Regions from separate parts of the Nocardioides albertanoniae genome, predicted to be linked through region 2. Evidence: riboswitches for the same ligand, from Rfam matches in the RefSeq annotation. Region 2 holds a riboswitch; the other holds the start of a gene.
The links. A riboswitch is a leader RNA that binds a small molecule or an ion and turns the genes downstream of it on or off. The one in region 2 is predicted to bind thiamine pyrophosphate.
Positions count from the first base shown of each region.

Region 1: linked by a shared signal. The riboswitch ahead of FB381_RS18620 (thiamine phosphate synthase) and the one ahead of FB381_RS02165 (thiamine ABC transporter substrate-binding protein) in region 2 are both predicted to bind thiamine pyrophosphate.

Region 1 is NZ_VFOV01000001.1:3,864,014-3,871,825, reverse strand. It holds gene FB381_RS18635 (GNAT family N-acetyltransferase) at 1-454, shown strand, start outside; gene FB381_RS18630 (fumarate hydratase) at 566-2,254, opposite strand; gene FB381_RS18625 (carboxymuconolactone decarboxylase family protein) at 2,354-2,932, shown strand; TPP riboswitch at 2,946-3,055, shown strand; gene FB381_RS18620 (thiamine phosphate synthase) at 3,051-3,653, shown strand; partial or broken gene FB381_RS18615 (FAD-dependent oxidoreductase) at 3,665-4,591, shown strand; gene thiS (sulfur carrier protein ThiS) at 4,705-4,905, shown strand; gene FB381_RS18605 (thiazole synthase) at 4,902-5,678, shown strand; gene FB381_RS18600 (thiamine phosphate synthase) at 5,732-6,406, shown strand; gene thiD (bifunctional hydroxymethylpyrimidine kinase/phosphomethylpyrimidine kinase) at 6,403-7,200, shown strand; gene thiC (phosphomethylpyrimidine synthase ThiC) at 7,197-7,812, shown strand, end outside.
Region 2 is NZ_VFOV01000001.1:440,540-448,351, forward strand. It holds gene FB381_RS23785 (hypothetical protein) at 1-60, shown strand, start outside; gene FB381_RS02135 (YwaF family protein) at 24-740, opposite strand; gene FB381_RS02140 (putative protein N(5)-glutamine methyltransferase) at 972-1,772, opposite strand; gene FB381_RS02145 (hypothetical protein) at 1,789-2,145, shown strand; gene FB381_RS02150 (hypothetical protein) at 2,199-2,636, shown strand; gene FB381_RS02155 (MBL fold metallo-hydrolase) at 2,602-3,651, shown strand; gene FB381_RS02160 (GNAT family N-acetyltransferase) at 3,641-4,072, opposite strand; TPP riboswitch at 4,132-4,241, shown strand; gene FB381_RS02165 (thiamine ABC transporter substrate-binding protein) at 4,231-5,307, shown strand; gene FB381_RS02170 (ABC transporter permease) at 5,304-6,977, shown strand; gene FB381_RS02175 (ABC transporter ATP-binding protein) at 7,203-7,812, shown strand, end outside.

The DNA.
Region 1 (7,812 bases), 3.4 Mb from region 2:
TGCTGAGGTGTTGCGCTACTGGGACTCGCCGCCGTGGACGGAGCGGTCACGGGCGGATCGGTTCATCGCGCGGTCTCATGAGATGGCGGCGGAGGGTAGTGGGGCGCGGGTCGTGGTCGAACGGGCTAACGATGCCGCGTTTCTCGGCTGGTGCACGCTGAATTCGTGGAACCCCGACTTCCGCAGCGCCTCGTTGGGCTACTGCCTCGGGAAGGCTGCCTGGGGACAGGGTTATGCGACCGAGGCCGCGGGGGCGCTGCTGGGATGGGCGTTCGAGGCGCTTGACCTCAATCGGGTGCAGGCCGAGGCCGACACCCGCAATGCTGCATCGGGCCGGGTGCTGGAGAAGCTCGGGTTCAGGCTGGAGGGCACATTGCGCGAGGACTGCGTCGTCGACGGCGTCGTCTCCGACTCGTGGGTCTTCGGGCTGCTCAGGCGAGAGTGGCGGCCGTAGCGCCTGTGGATAACCCCTGCGACACGCCGGGTGTCAGCGTGTCGCACGGGTCGTCAGGCGTACTCGTGGCCTGTCGGTCTGTGGGATACCCGGTCGACCGGGTATCCCACATCAGCGCTCCTTCGACCGCACCCTGATCCCGGTGAGGGGGATCGTGGTGGTGCCCGAGGGGTCGGTGAAGAAGTCGTTGCCCTCGCCGTCGACGACGATGAAGGCGGGGAAGTTCTCGACCTCGATCTTCCAGACGGCCTCCATGCCGAGCTCGGGGTATTCGAGCACCTCGACCGACTTGATGCAGTCCTGTGCGAGTCGGGCGGCGGGGCCGCCGATGGAGCCGAGGTAGAAGCCGCCGTAGGTGCCGCAGGCGTCGGCGACGACCTTGGAGCGGTTGCCCTTGGCGAGCATGACCATGGAGCCGCCGGCGGCCTGGAACTGCTCGACGTAGGAGTCCATCCGGCCGGCGGTGGTCGGGCCGAAGGAGCCTGACGCCATGCCCTCAGGGGTCTTGGCGGGGCCGGCGTAGTAGACCGGGTGGTCCTTCAAATAGGACGGCATCTCCTCGCCGGCGTCGAGGCGCTCCTTGATCTTGGCGTGCGCGATGTCGCGGGCCACGACCATGGGGCCGGTCAGCGAGAGGCGGGTCTTGATCGGGTGCTGCGAAAGCGTCGCCAGGATCTCCGACATGGGCTGGTTCAGGTCGATCGAGACGACCTCGCCGGCCGCGATTTCCTCGGCCATCCCGGCATCGGGCATGTACTGTGCCGGGTCGGTCTCGAGCTGCTCGAGGAAGACGCCGTCGCGGGTGATCTTGCCGAGCGCCTGCCGGTCGGCGGAGCAGGAGACGGCGATCGCCACGGGACACGAGGCGCCGTGGCGGGGGAGCCGCACGACGCGTACGTCGTGGCAGAAGTACTTGCCGCCGAACTGAGCCCCGATCCCGAACGACTGGGTCAGCTCGAAGACCTTCTCCTCGAGCTCGGTGTCGCGGAAGCCGTGGGCCGACATCGAGCCCTCGGTCGGCAGGTTGTCGAGGTAGTGCGCCGAGGCGTACTTCGCGGTCTTCAGCGCGAACTCCGCCGAGGTGCCGCCGATGACGACGGCGAGGTGGTACGGCGGGCAGGCCGCGGTGCCGAGCGAGCGGATCTTCTCGTCGAGGTAGGTCAGGATCCGGTCGGGGTTGAGGATCGCCTTGGTCTCCTGGAACAGGAACGACTTGTTGGCGCTGCCGCCGCCCTTGGCCATGAAGAGGAACTTGTACTCCGGCCCGTTCTCGCCCTCGGTGGTCGAGTAGATCTCGACCTGTGCGGGCAGGTTGGAGCCGGTGTTCTTCTCCTCGTACGTGGTCAGTGGCGCCAGCTGGGAGTAGCGGAGGTTGAGGTTGGTGTAGGCGTCGTAGACACCGCGCGAGACGGTCTCGGCGTCGTCGGAGCCGGTCAGCACGCCCTCGGACTTCTTGCCCATCACGATCGCGGTGCCGGTGTCCTGGCACATCGGCAGGATCCCGCCGGCGGAGATGTTGACGTTCTTGAGCAGGTCGAGCGCGACGAAGCGGTCGTTGCCGGAGGCCTCGGGGTCGTCGATGATCTTGCGCAGCTGCGCCAGGTGGGCGGGGCGGAGATACTGGTTGATGTCCTTCATCGCCTCCGCGGACAGCGCGCGGATCGCCTCGGGGTCGACACGCAGGAACTTGCGCCCGTCGACCTCGATCTCCTCCACCCCCTCGGTGGTGAGCAACCGATAAGGGGTCTCGTCCTTACCGGTCGGGAGGAGGTCGGAGTACCGGAACTCAACGTCAGCCACGGAACCGAATCGTACGCCGCCCGGGATGTCACAGATGGCGCGCGTCCCTCGTCTCGGTATCGAGCGCCCCACCACAGGGGCCGGATATCAGGAGGAGAGATGACTGCGACCCGGATTGCGCCGGCCGAGATCACCGGTTTCAAGGGGATGCTGATCAAGCGGTTCGCCAAGAAGATGCTGGGCCAGGTGCCGTCCTCGGTGGGCGTCTACTGGCACAACCAGAAGGTGCTGACGGGGATGTCGACCCTCGGCTCCAAGGTGAAGAAGTGGGACGCCAGCGACGAGCAGCTGAAGTCGTTCGCGCACATGGCTGTCGCCTCGGCGGTGGGGTGCAGCTGGTGCCTCGACTTCAACTACTTCGAGGCGCACAACCAGGGGCTCGACACGGTCAAGGCCCGGGAGGTGCCGCGCTGGCGCGTCTCCGAGGTGTTCACGCCGCTGGAGCGGGACGTGATGGCATACGCCGAGGAGATGAGCCGGGCCGAGCCGGCCGTCACCGACGAGATGGTGTCCGGGCTGGTCGCGCAGCTGGGCGAGGCGGCGGTGATCGAGCTGACCGCGGTCATCGCGTTCGCCAACTTCTCCACCCGCGCCAACGTGGCTCTGGGCATCGAGTCCGACGGCTTCGCGGAGGCTTGTCAGCTCAAGCCCCTCGCGCAGGTTGGTGGCAGCCGCTAGGGTGAGTTGCGAAACCTGACCACACGGGAGTCCGCGGCAGCGGGCTGAGAGGGAGCTGGAGCCGCTCCGACCGTCGCACCTGATCCGGATCATGCCGGCGAAGGAAGTGAAAGCTTTGTTGCTCCCCCGTATTTTCGCTCTGGTCTCCGCGACCGACGACCTCACGCTCCTGCCCGCCTTCGCCGAGCTCGGGATCGATGGGTTCCAGGTGCGCGACAAGACCGCGACGACCCGTGAGCTGCTGGCGCTGACGGCGTCGGTGATCGAGCGCGTCGAGGCGTACGCCGCGTGCGTGATCGTCGACGACCGGCTCGACGTGGCGCTCGCGGCCGGTGCGGCCGGCGTCCACCTGGGTGCCTCCGACCTGCCGGTGGCCGATGCTCGGCGGATCGCCGACGCGGCCTCTCCGGGGCTGGTCGTCGGGGCGACGTGCCGCGACCGCGCTGCGGTCGAGGCGGCCGCGGCCGACGGTGCCGACTACGCCGGCTTCGGGCCGGTCTTCGCCACCTCGTCGAAGGCCGGGCTTCCCGACCCGCTGGGCGTCTCCGCGGTCAGCGACGCTGCCGGAGTGCTCCCGTTGATCGCGATCGGCGGGATCTCGGCATCGTCCGCGGCGGAGGTGCGCGCCGCCGGCGCCCACGGGGTCGCCGTGATCGGCGGGCTCTGGCGACCACCCGACCCGTTGCTGGCCGCGAAGGAGCTCGTGGAAGCGGTCGGCTGATGCGGGCGCGGATCCTCGGCGCCGGGATCGTCGGGCTCTCGGTGGCCGACGAGCTGATCCGTCGTGGGCACGACGTCGAGGTGGTCGATCCGGCCCCGGGGTCGGGGGCCTCGTACGCCGCGGCCGGCATGCTCAGCCCGGCCGGTGAGGCCTGGCACGGGGAAGAGACCCTGACCCGGCTCGGCCTGGCGTCGCTCGCGCTCTGGCCGGAGTTCGCTCGGCGGCTCGGGGTCTCCGTGCACACCCGCGGCACGCTGCTGGCCGGAGTCGACGCCGGCGACGTTCAGCAGGTCGAGAGACAGCTGGCGGTGCTCGACCTCGCCGGGGTCGCCCACGAGCGGCTGGGGCGGCGGGAGCTGCTCGCTCGGGAGCCGGGGCTCGGCCGCATCGCTGGTGGGGCGTTCCTCTCGGACGACCATTCGGTCGACCCACGTGCGGTCGTTGCCGCGCTGCTCGATCGGGTCGGTGACCGTGTCGGTCCCGAGCGCCGTCCCGTCGGTCGAGCCGTGAGCGCTGGCGAGCGTGTCGAGACCAACACAGCCGCTGAGGTGACCGTCATCGCCACGGGCGCGAATCTCCCCGGGCCGTACGCACGTCTCATCCGGCCGGTGCGCGGCGACGTCGTGCGCGTTCGGACCCAGGAGCCGGTCGAGCGGACGGTGCGTGCGTGGGTGCACGGCGAGCAGGTCTACGTGGTGCCGAGGGTCGAGAGCGACGAGATGGTCATCGGCGCCACCTCCGAGGAGCGCGACGGGCCGTTGCTGCCGAGCGTCGAAGGCGTCTGGCGGCTGCTCGACCTGGCGCGCCGGGTGGTGCCCTCGCTCGACCGGGCGAGCGTGGTCGAGGTGACCTCGCGCGACCGGCCGGGCACGGCCGACAACCTCCCGCTGGTCGGGCCGACCCATGAGCCCGGGGTCGTGCTGGCCGCAGGAGCGTTCCGCAACGGGATCCTGCTGGCGCCGCTCATCGCACAGCAGGTCGCCGACCACGTCGAGACAGGTTCGGTGGAGCCCGCGGTGGATCCGCGTCGGTTCCGGATGAAGGAGGACGGATGAAGATCACCGTGAACAGCGAGCCGATGGAGGTCAGCGGCACGGTCGCCGACCTGCTCGAGGCCAGGACCGGTGACCGGCGACCGAGCGGGATCGCGGTCGCCGTCCACGAGGAGATCGTGCCCCGCGACGACTGGGTGCGATGGCCGCTTCAGGACGGCGACGTCGTCGAGATCGTGACGGCGGTGCAGGGCGGATGACGACACCTTCGACCGGCCTCACGATCGCCGGACGCGAGCTCTCCTCCCGCCTCTTCCTCGGCACCGGCGGCCTGCCCAACCTGGCGCTGCTCCCCGCTGTCATCGAAGCGGCCGAGCCGGGGCTGGTGACGGTCTCGATGCGGCGTACGTCCTCGACGGCGACCGGAGGACTGCTCGAGAAGGTGCGTGAGTCGGGCGTCCCGATCCTGCCCAACACCGCCGGCTGCCTCTCGGCGCGCGAGGCGGTGCTGACCGCCGAGCTCGCCCGGGAGGCGCTCGAGACCGACTGGGTGAAGCTGGAGGTGATCGGTGACGAGACCTCGCTGCTGCCCGACGCCGTCGAGCTCGTCGAGGCTGCCGAGCAACTGGTGCGCAAGGGCTTCACCGTCCTTCCGTACGCCACCGACGACCCCGTCCTCGCCCGTCGCCTCGAGGACGCCGGCTGCGCGGCGGTGATGCCGCTCGGGTCGCCGATCGGGTCGGGGCTCGGGATCTTGAACCCGCACGCCATCGAGGCTCTCGTGGCCGCCGTCGACGTGCCGGTCGTGCTCGATGCCGGCGTCGGGACCGCCTCCGACGCGGCCCTGGCGCTCGAGCTCGGCTGCTCCGCGGTGCTCGCCGCGACCGCGGTGACCCGCGCCGACGCCCCTGTCCAGATGGCCCGGGCCCTCCGGCTCGCCGTCGAGGCCGGCCTTGCCGCCCGCGGCGCCGGCCGGATCCCACGCCAAGCCGTCGCCCGGGCGTCCTCGCCGATGGAAGGCCGGATCGCATGAACACCCCACGACGTCCTCGCTCCGCTCCGGGCGCCGCGGGGACCCCGAACAGCATGAACACCCCACGACGTCCTCGCTCCGCTCCGGGCGCGGACCTGACGCTGCCGCGACTGCTGGTCCTCACCGACCGATCGCAGCTGCGCCTCGGCCGTGGGCTGCTCCCGACGCTGGCCGAGTGTGCCGAGGCCGGTCTGACCCACGTCGTGCTCCGCGAGCTCGACGAGCCCGCCGAGCAGCGCGCCAGGCTGGCCGAGCTGATCGCTGCGCTCGGTCTGAACGTCATCGCTGCCCGCACACCTCTGCCTGCTGCAGTGGGTGTGCACCTTCCCGCCTCCGCGAGCTGTAACACGTCGTTCGATGGACTACTCGCCCCATCAGAACGACCGGATAGTCCGTGTAACAGCGTGTTACACCTCGGCCGCAGCTGCCACAGCTCCGCCGAGGTCGCTCGAGCGGCCGAGGAGGGGTTCGACTACGCGATGCTGAGCCCCTACGCGCTGACCGAGTCCAAGCCCGGGTACGGGCCGCCGCTGGGACCGGGCGCGTTCCGGGAGCTTCCGCTGCCGACGTACGCACTCGGTGGGATCACCCCGGACAACGCCGCCGAGGCCGTCGACGCAGGTGCCCATGGGGTTTCCGTGATGGGCGCGGTGATGCGGGCGGAGGAGCCGGGTCAGGTCGTGCGCGATCTGCTCGCCGCCCTCGCCATCCCGAAGGTGGCTCCATGAACCCGCCGGTCGCGCTCACCATCGCGGGCACCGACTCCGGGGGAGCGGCGGGCACGGCGGCGGACCTGGCCACGTTCGCCGCGCTCGGGGTGCATGGCGCCTGCGTGATCACCGCTGTGACCGCCCAGGACACGACCGACGTCAGCGACATCCATCCGATCCCGGTCGCCACCCTCGAGGCACAGCTCCACGCGGTCTTCGACGATCTCCCCGTCGCGGCGGTCAAGACCGGCATGCTCGGCAGCGCCGAGGCGGTCGAGCTGGTCGCGCGCCTGTGCGCCGGCCGCCCGCTCGTCGTCGACCCCGTCCTCGTCGCCACCTCCGGTGCGGTGCTCGGCGGCGAGGACGTACGCCGCGCCTACCTCGACCACCTCCTCCCCGTCGCCACCGTCGTCACTCCCAACCTCGACGAGGCCCGGGCGCTGCTCGGCCACGACGGCTCGCCGGAGGAGCTCGCGGTTGCCCTCGCCGGCGTTCGCGGCCCGACCAGCGGGCGCGCCGTGATCGTCACCGGCGGCGACCCGGCCGCGACCGGCGAGTGCACCGACTGGCTCGCCGAGCCGGGCAAGCCGGCCGTCCCGATCAGCCACCCCGCCGTGCCCACGAGCAACGACCACGGCACCGGCTGCACCTACAGCTCGGCCCTGGCCGCACACCTCGCCCGCGGCGCACCCCTACGAGAAGCGGCGGAGCAGGCCGCCGCGTACGTCACCCGACAGCTCGCCATCAGCCAGTCCTGGACTCTCGGCCGCGGCCGAGGACCGATCGCCCACACCATCGGAGGAACACGATGACCGTCCACCCCGCCCACACCCGCCTCGAGCTCGGCGACCTCAAGGTCCCGGTGACCCGGGTCGCGCTGACCAACGGCGAGACCTTCGACCGCTACTGCACCGAGGGCCCGGGCTCGCTCCCGGAGCAGGGCCTCCCGCCGCGCCGCGACGAGTGGATCGACGAGCGAGGCGACACCGAGACCTACGGCGGCCGGGAGGCAGATCTGCGCGACAACGGCAAGGCAGCCGTGCGCCGCGGAGCCGCCAGCGACGAGTGGCAGGGCGAGCGCCGCCGGCCACGCCGCGGCACCAACATCTCGCAGATGCACTATGCGAGGAAGGGCATCATCACCAAGGAGATGGCCTACGTCGCCGTGCGCGAGAGCTGCAGCCCCGAGCTCGTCCGCGACGAGGTGGCGGCGGGCCGCGCGATCATCCCCAACAACGTCAACCACCCCGAGTCGGAGCCGATGATCATCGGCAAGCGGTTCCTGGTGAAGATCAACGCCAACATCGGCAACTCCGCCGTGACCAGCTCGATCGCCGAGGAGGTCGACAAGCTCACCCACGCCATCACCTGGGGTGCCGACACGGTGATGGACCTGAGCACCGGCGACGACATCCACACCACCC
Region 2 (7,812 bases):
TATATCGATGAGCGCTTCGCCGACTACGAGCGCACCGGCGTGCTCGTCGACCCCTCGTGACGCGCCCAGGTTCGTAGCCCCAGGGTGATCAGTGCCCACACACCGGCGACGATGACGATCTCGCTGACGATGTAGAAGGGCCACGGGCCGAGCAGGTCGAGCATCGAGGCCGTCGGTGGCTTGTAGCGCAGGTAGCCGTAGTTGGCGTCGAGCACGAGGTTGAGGGCGTACGCCGCGACGGCCCATGCCGCCGTGGTCGCGACGGTCCAGCCGTAGTCACGCCAGTGCGGCAGCAGCCCGAGGCCGAAGACCAGGTAGACGGCGGCGAGCACGACCATCAGGTGCAGGCCCCAGTAGGTGAGGTAGCTGACGTCCGGGAAGTCCTTCACGTCGGGCGTGAAGACGCCCTGGGTGGTCAGCGTGAGACCCCAGAAGCAGGCCAGCGCCGTCGGATAGGGGCGGTGGGTCCACAGCGCGACCGCTGCCGCGACCCACGCCAGGTCGCACAGCTGGAGCGGGAGGTCGATGAAGAGGTCGAAGTCGGTGACCCACTCGTGGGCCTGCAGCGGGATGGTCGTCAGGGGGATCGCCAGCGCGAAGCCTCTGGAGAACCTCGATGGTCTCCCGTACGCCCGCTGGCGCCTGCCCAGCCGGACGACCACCACGATCCCCGCAGCCAGCAGGGCCAACGGCACGAGGTGGGTCAGGCCGTACGCCTCCATGTGGGAAGTCTGACCCACCGACGACGGCCTGGACGACAAGCCGGAAAAAAGTTCTCGCGAATCCGCGTCATGCGATGACGGGTGGGCCGTTCCATCGGCGTGAGGGCGTTCGCCGGTGGGGGCGGACGACCCTCCGACACCAGGGTTGGTGGTTGATCCGGGGGGATCCGCCAGCTCGGTGGCTGTCCCTCTGAGTGCACACCGCGGGGGTGGTGTGCAACCAGAGGGACGCCTTGGTTTTCGGGGCCCTTACGCCTTCGTGCCGCTGACCGCGGTCGCGTAGGTCTCCTCGTCGTGCCGGATCTCCGCGGCGAGCCCCTGGTCCCGCATCAGCCCCGCGGCGATCGGAGCCTGATCCTCCCCGGCCTCGACGACGAGAATCCCGCCGGGCACCAGGTGATCCGGCGCCTGCGCGATCACGCGACGTTGGACGTCGAGCCCGTCCTCGCCGCCGTCGAGGGCGACCCGGTGCTCGTGGTCGCGGGCCTCGGGCGGCATGTCGGCGATCCGCGTCGTCGGGACGTAGGGCGCGTTGGCCAGGATCACGTCGAAGACGAGATCGCGGGGGAGCGGGTCGAAGAGGTCACCGAGGAGCACCTGGCCGCGAGCCGGCAGATTCGTCCGGGCGCAGTCCACGGCCGCCGGGTCGATGTCGGTCGCCCACACCTCGACCCCCGACACCCGTGCTGCGACGACCGCGCCGAGGGCACCGGTGCCGCACCCGAGGTCGAGCACGACCGGTCGCCGGGCCTGCCGCGACGGCCGCCCGAGGTGATCGACCGCCAGCTCGACCATCAGCGCCGAGCGCTGCCGAGGCACGAACACGCCGGGCGCCACCCGGACCCGGAGCCCGCAGAGCTCGGCCCAGCCCAGGACCGCCTCCAGCGGCTCGCCCGCCACGCGGCGTACGACCATGGCTTCTCGTTCCTGGGGCGAGACGGCCTCGCCCAGCAGCAGTGCCGCCTCCTCCTCGGCGAAGACACAGCCGGCCGCGCGCAGGCGCGCGACGAGCCCAGGACCAGGGGCTGGGTCACGAGCGGGGGAGGTCATTGGAGAAGATTGTCATGTGGACGCCCTGACTCCGATCGGTTTCATCGTCGCGGGCTATGCCGCCCTCGTGACGGTCGCGGCCGCGCTCGGCGTCGCGCTGAAGGCACCGCGGCCGAAGTGGCTCGACCAGCTCGCGTGGATGCTGGAGGTCTTGGCGCTCGTGCTCGCGCTCGGTGCGCTGGCCGGCTGGTCAGCCGGTCGCAAGCCGGAGTCGCTCTCGACCTTCCTGGGATACCTCGGCGCGCTGGTGTGCCTGATGCCGCTGGCGCTGCAGACCATGCGCGGCGACCGCTCGCCCTGGTCCTCGGGCGTGATCGCGGCGGCTGCCCTGGCGGTCGGGGTCGTCGCCGTGCGCGTCATGATGGTGCGATGAGTACCCCACGACGTCCTCGCTTCGCTCCGGGCGCCGCGGGGACCCCGAAAGGCGTGAATACCCCACGACGGCCCCGCTCCGGTCCGCACCTGGTGCTGCTGACCGTCTACGCGATCTTCGTGCTCGCGGCGGGAGCACGCTCGTTGGTGCAGGTCATCACGGAGTTCGAGGTGGCACCGGTCGCCTACTCGCTGTCCGTGGTCGCGGCGGCCACCTACGTCGCGGGCTGGTTCGCGATCCGCCGCGCGGCCAACGGCTCGACCGGTTTCGCCCGGATCATGCTCTGGATCGAGCTGGCGGGGGTGCTCGTCGTGGGCACGCTGTCGCTCACCGTGACGTCGTGGTTCCCGGACGCCTCGGTATGGTCGAAGTTCGGCAGCGGATACGGTTTCGTACCGGCGCTGCTGCCGATCCTGGGCCTCCTCTGGCTCTGGAAGGTCAAACCGAAGGAGACCGATGAGCCAGTCGACAGCAACCGCGATCTCGCCTGACTCGGGGGAGCACTGGTCCGCCCCGGGTGCGTGGACGGTCGCCGACGGCATCCACCGGATCCCGCTGCCGCTGCCGATGGACGGGCTCAAGGCGGTCAACATCTACGTCCTCGAGGGCGCCGACGGGCTCTCGCTCGTCGACGGCGGTTGGGCGATCACCGAGGGGCGCTCGGCCCTGGAGGCGGGGCTTGCGAAGCTCGGCTTCGAGTTCGGCGACATCCGCCGGTTCCTGGTCACCCATGTGCACCGCGACCACTACACGCTCGCCTCGGTGCTCGGCGGTGAGTTCGGCGCGGAGGTGCTGCTCGGCGCCGGCGACCGGCCCACGCTCGAGCTCACCAACGGTGACCTCGACGGCTGGATCTCGACCGACCGGCTGCTCGCTCACGCGGGTGCTCACGAGCTGGCCGAGGTGTGGGCGGCCAACCCGCCTCCCGCGCCCGACCTGGCCCACTGGCGGATGCCCGATCAGTGGCTCGACGGCGACGTACGCCTCTCCGTCGCCGGTCGCGAGCTCGACGCCGTGCACACCCCTGGCCACACCCAAGGCCATTACGTCTACGCCGACGCCGCGGCCGAGATCCTGTTCGCCGGCGACCACGTGCTGCCGACGATCACTCCCTCGATCGGCTTCGAGCCGGTGCCCGTCGTCGATCCGCTCGGCGACTTCATGGCGTCGCTGACGAAGGTGCGTTCGATGCCCGATCTGCGACTTCTGCCCGCCCACGGGCCGGTCGCCGACTCGTCGCACACGCGCGTCGACGAGCTCCTGGCCCACCACGAGGACCGGCTCGCGCAGAGCCTGGCGTCGCTGCGGGCCGGCCGGAGCTCGGCGCTCGAGGTGGCCAACGATCTCGGCTGGACCCGCCACGAGCGTGCCTTCAGCGAGCTCGACTTCTTCAACGCCGGCCTGGCCGTCATGGAGACCAAGGCTCACCTCGAGCTGCTAGCCGCCCGCGGTCAGGCGAGCCGTGAGGAGACCGAGGCGGGCATCACCTTCGCGATCAGCGGGTGAGCCGCATCGGGATGTGCGGGATCCCGTCCTCGAGGAACTCCTCGCCGTCCTTGACGAAGCCGAACGTCGCATACCAGCCGGCGAGCGGAGCCTGGGCGTCGAGCACGACGGCGCGGTCGGACGTCGCCTCGACGGCGGCGGTCATCATGACGTCGGAGAGGCCCTTGCCGCGGTAGGCAGGGGCGAGCACGACCCGGCCGATCCGCCACACGTCGCCGTCGTCGAGGATCCGTGCGGTGCCGGCGACCCGGTCGCCGTCGCTGAGCACCACGTGGAGCGTGCCCGGCTCGTGGTCGCGACCGTCCAGGTCGGGATACGGGCAGTCCTGCTCGACGATGAAGATCTCCTGGCGCAGCTGCCACAGGGCGTACGCGGTCTTCGGGCTCAGGTCGTCGAACGACGAGATGTTCACGCTGGTCACGCTGGGAGTCTGACACGTCCCCGGTGGCCTCGACGTGCCCGGTCACCGGTAGGGTGAACCACGACAGACAGGGGAGGCCGGGAGGCCTGAGAGTGCGGACGCCACGGGCCGCAGACCCTCCGAACCTGCTCCGGTTGACACCGGCGAAGGGAGTCAGAGTGCGCAAGCGTAGGCCTGCCATCACTGCCACTGCGATCGCTGCGGTCTCGGCGCTGCTGCTCGGCGCGTGCGGGAGCACGTCCACCGAGCCCGACAGCAAGCCGTCCGGCGGCGCCGACGACAAGTCGGTGGTGCTGCTGACCCACGACAGCTTCACGCTGCCGAAGGAGGTGCTGGCCGAGTTCAAGGAGAAGACCGGCTACACCGCGGAGATCCGGCACGCGGGCGACGGTGGCGAGCTGACCACCAAGATCGCCATGGACACCGGCAACCCCGACGGCGACGCCGTCTTCGGGCTCGACAACACCTTCGCCAGCCGGGCGATCGACCAGGGTGCGCTGGAGTCCTACACGCCGGCCAAGGTGCCCGAGGGCGTCTCCGAGTTCGACCTTCCCGGCGACGACGACCACTTCCTCACCCCGGTCGACAACGGCAGCGTGTGCGTCAACGTCGACACCGAATGGTTCGCGGCGAAGAAGCTGGCGCCGCCGAGGTCGCTCGACGACCTGGCGAAGCCGGCGTACAAGGATCTGCTGGTCACCCCGGGTGCGGCGACGTCGACGCCGGGGATGGCCTTCCTGCTCGCGACGATCGCCGAGTACGGCGAGGACGACTGGGAGTCCTACTGGGGCAAGCTGATCGACAACGGCGCCAAGGTCGTCGACGGCTGGGACCAAGCCTACTACTCCGACTTCACCCAGGGCGGCGGCAAGGGCAAGCGCCCGATCGTCGTCTCCTACGACTCCTCGCCGGCGTTCACCCTCGAGGACGGGAAGTCGACGACCGCGGCCCTGCTCGACACCTGCTTCCGACAGGTCGAGTACGCCGGCGTGCTCAAGGGCGCCGACCACCCCGAAGGCGCCCAGGCGCTGATCGACTTCCTGCTCACCGACAGCGTCCAGGAGGCACTGCCGGAGAGCATGTACGTCTTCCCCGTCTCTTCGAGCGCCCAGCTGCCCGCCGACTGGGCCAAGCACGCCAAGCAGCCGACCTCGCCGCTCTCCGTCGACCCCGAGGAGATCGAGGAGAACCGGGAGGCCTGGCTGGCGACGTGGAGTGACACGATCGCGCAGTGACCTCTCGCTTGGGGAGCCCCACCCGCCGCGCCGTGTCCGGACGCATCGGGACCCTGATCGCACTCGCCGCCATCCCGGTGGCGGTGCTGGCGGTCTTCTTCGTGCTGCCGGTCACCGGGATGGTGCAGCGCGGCTTCATGGCCGACGGGGCCTTCGACCCCGCGGTCGTGATCCGGGTGCTCGAGCGGTCAGAGATCCAGCGGGCGCTCTGGTTCACGCTGTGGTCCTCGGGGCTGGCGACGATGTTGAGCGTCGCGCTGGGGCTGCCGGCGGCGTTCGCGCTCAGCCGGCTGAGCTTCCCGCTGCAGCGGGTGATCCGGGCGGGGCTGCTGGTGCCGTTCGTGCTCCCGACGGTGGTCGTCGGTGTCGCCTTCCGTGAGCTCATCGGCGAGGCGGGAGTCCTGGCATTCCTGGGGCTCGACGGCACACCGACCGCGATCATCCTGGGCCTGGTCTTCTTCAACGCCTCGGTGGTGATCCGTGCGGTCGGGGCGGCCTGGGAGTCGCTCGACCCGCGCCCGGGCGAGGCGGCTTCGGCGCTGGGTGCTGGGCCGGTGCGGGTGTTCATGACGATCACGCTGCCGGCGCTGCGTCCCGCGATCGTGTCGGCCGCGTCGGTGGTCTTCCTCTTCTGCGCCACCGCCTTCGGGATCGTGCTCACCCTCGGTGGGGTCCGCTACAACAGCATCGAGACCGAGATCTACAAGCTGACCTTCACGCTCTTCGACCTGCCTGGCGCCGCGGTGCTGTCGGTGCTCCAGCTGGTGGTCGTCGTCGGGTTGCTGGTCGTGGCCGGTCGGCTTCGGGCGGTGCCCGACCCGGCGCAGTCCCGGGTCGTCGTACGCCGCCGGCGGGTCTCGCTCCGCGACCTCCCGGTCCTGGCGTCGACGGCGGTGCTGGTCCTGCTGGTCGCCGGGCCGATGCTGGCGCTGCTGCTCGGATCGCTGCGGGTGGACGACCGCTGGAGCCTCGCGAACTACGTCGCGCTGCAGACGCCGGGCTTCGACCCGCCGCTGCCGGTGCCGGTCACCCAGGCGCTGGTGACGTCGCTGGCGGTCGCGGTGCAGGCCGCCCTGGTCGCGCTGGCGCTCGGCCTGCTGGTCGCCTTCGCGGTGACCCGTCGGTCGCGGACCCGTGGCGAGCGCCGGGTGCGGGCGGTGCTCGACGGGCTGTTCATGGTGCCGCTCGGAGTCAGCGCCGTGACGCTGGGTCTCGGGCTCTACCTGACCCTCGGATCGCCGCCGCTGGACCTGCGCGACGCCCCCTGGCTCGTACCCCTGGCCCAGGCGCTCGTCGCGCTTCCGCTGGTGGTGCGCACGCTGGTCCCGGTGCTGGGTTCGGTCGACGACCGGTTGCGGCAGGCCGCCGCCGGACTCGGCGCCGGGCCGCTGCGTACGGTCATGACCGTCGATGCACCCGCCGTCTGGAAGCCGCTGCTCGCCTCCTCAGGCTTCGCCTTCGCGGCCTCGCTCGGCGAGTTCGGCGCCACCTCGTTCCTTGTACGCGAGGAGCGCCCCACGCTCCCCGTCGTCATCCTCCGGCTGCTGTCCCGCCCAGGGTCCGACAACTACGGCATGGCCCTCGCCGCCGCCTGCGTCCTCGCCGTCGCCACCGCCGCCGTGATGCTCCTCGTCGAGCGTCTCCGCGTCCCCTCGATCGGAGCCCTGTGAACCCCATCCGCCGAAACGTCACTCCTGCAGGTCGAGAGGTCGCTTGTGCAGGTCGAAAGGTCACGGCTGTACGTCGAAGCGTCAGTCCTGCAGGTCGAGAAGTCACGTCTGCAGGACTGACTTCTCGGCCTGCACGAGTGACGCTTCGGCCTGCACGAGTGACGCTTCGGCCTGCACGAGTGACGCTTCGGCCTGCACGAGTGACCTTTCGGGGAGGAGAGAGTGATGCTGTCGCTGCGTGAGGTGTCGGTCGCGTACGACGGGACGACCGCGGTCGAAGACGTCAGCCTGGAGCTGGGTGACGGCGAGGTCCTGGCGCTGCTGGGGCCGTCGGGGTCGGGGAAGTCGACGCTGCTGCGAGCCGTGGCCGGGCTGGAGGATGCGGGGGGAGCGATCGAGTGGGACGGCCGGTCGCTGCGTGGGGTGCTGACGCACAAGCGTGGGTTCGCGCTGATGTTCCAGGACGGGCAGCTGTTCCCGCATCTCACCGTCGCCGGCAACGTCGCCTACCCGATGCGACTGCGCCGCATGGCCGCCGCCGTCCGCACGAAAAAGGCAGGTGATCTGCTGGAGCTCGTCGGCCTGGGCGGCTATCAGGACCGTCTCCCCGGCACCCTCAGCGGTGGCGAGCGGCAGCGGGTCGCGCTCGCCCGGGCGCTCGCGGTCGAACCACGGCTGCTGCTCCTCGACGAGCCGCTCTCCGCACTCGACGCCGGGCTGCGGGAGCGCCTGGCGGGAGACCTGAGACGGATCCTGCACGAGTCCGGCACGACGGCGCTGATGGTCACGCACGACCAGGAGGAGGCCTTCGCCGTCGCCGACCGGATCGCGCTGC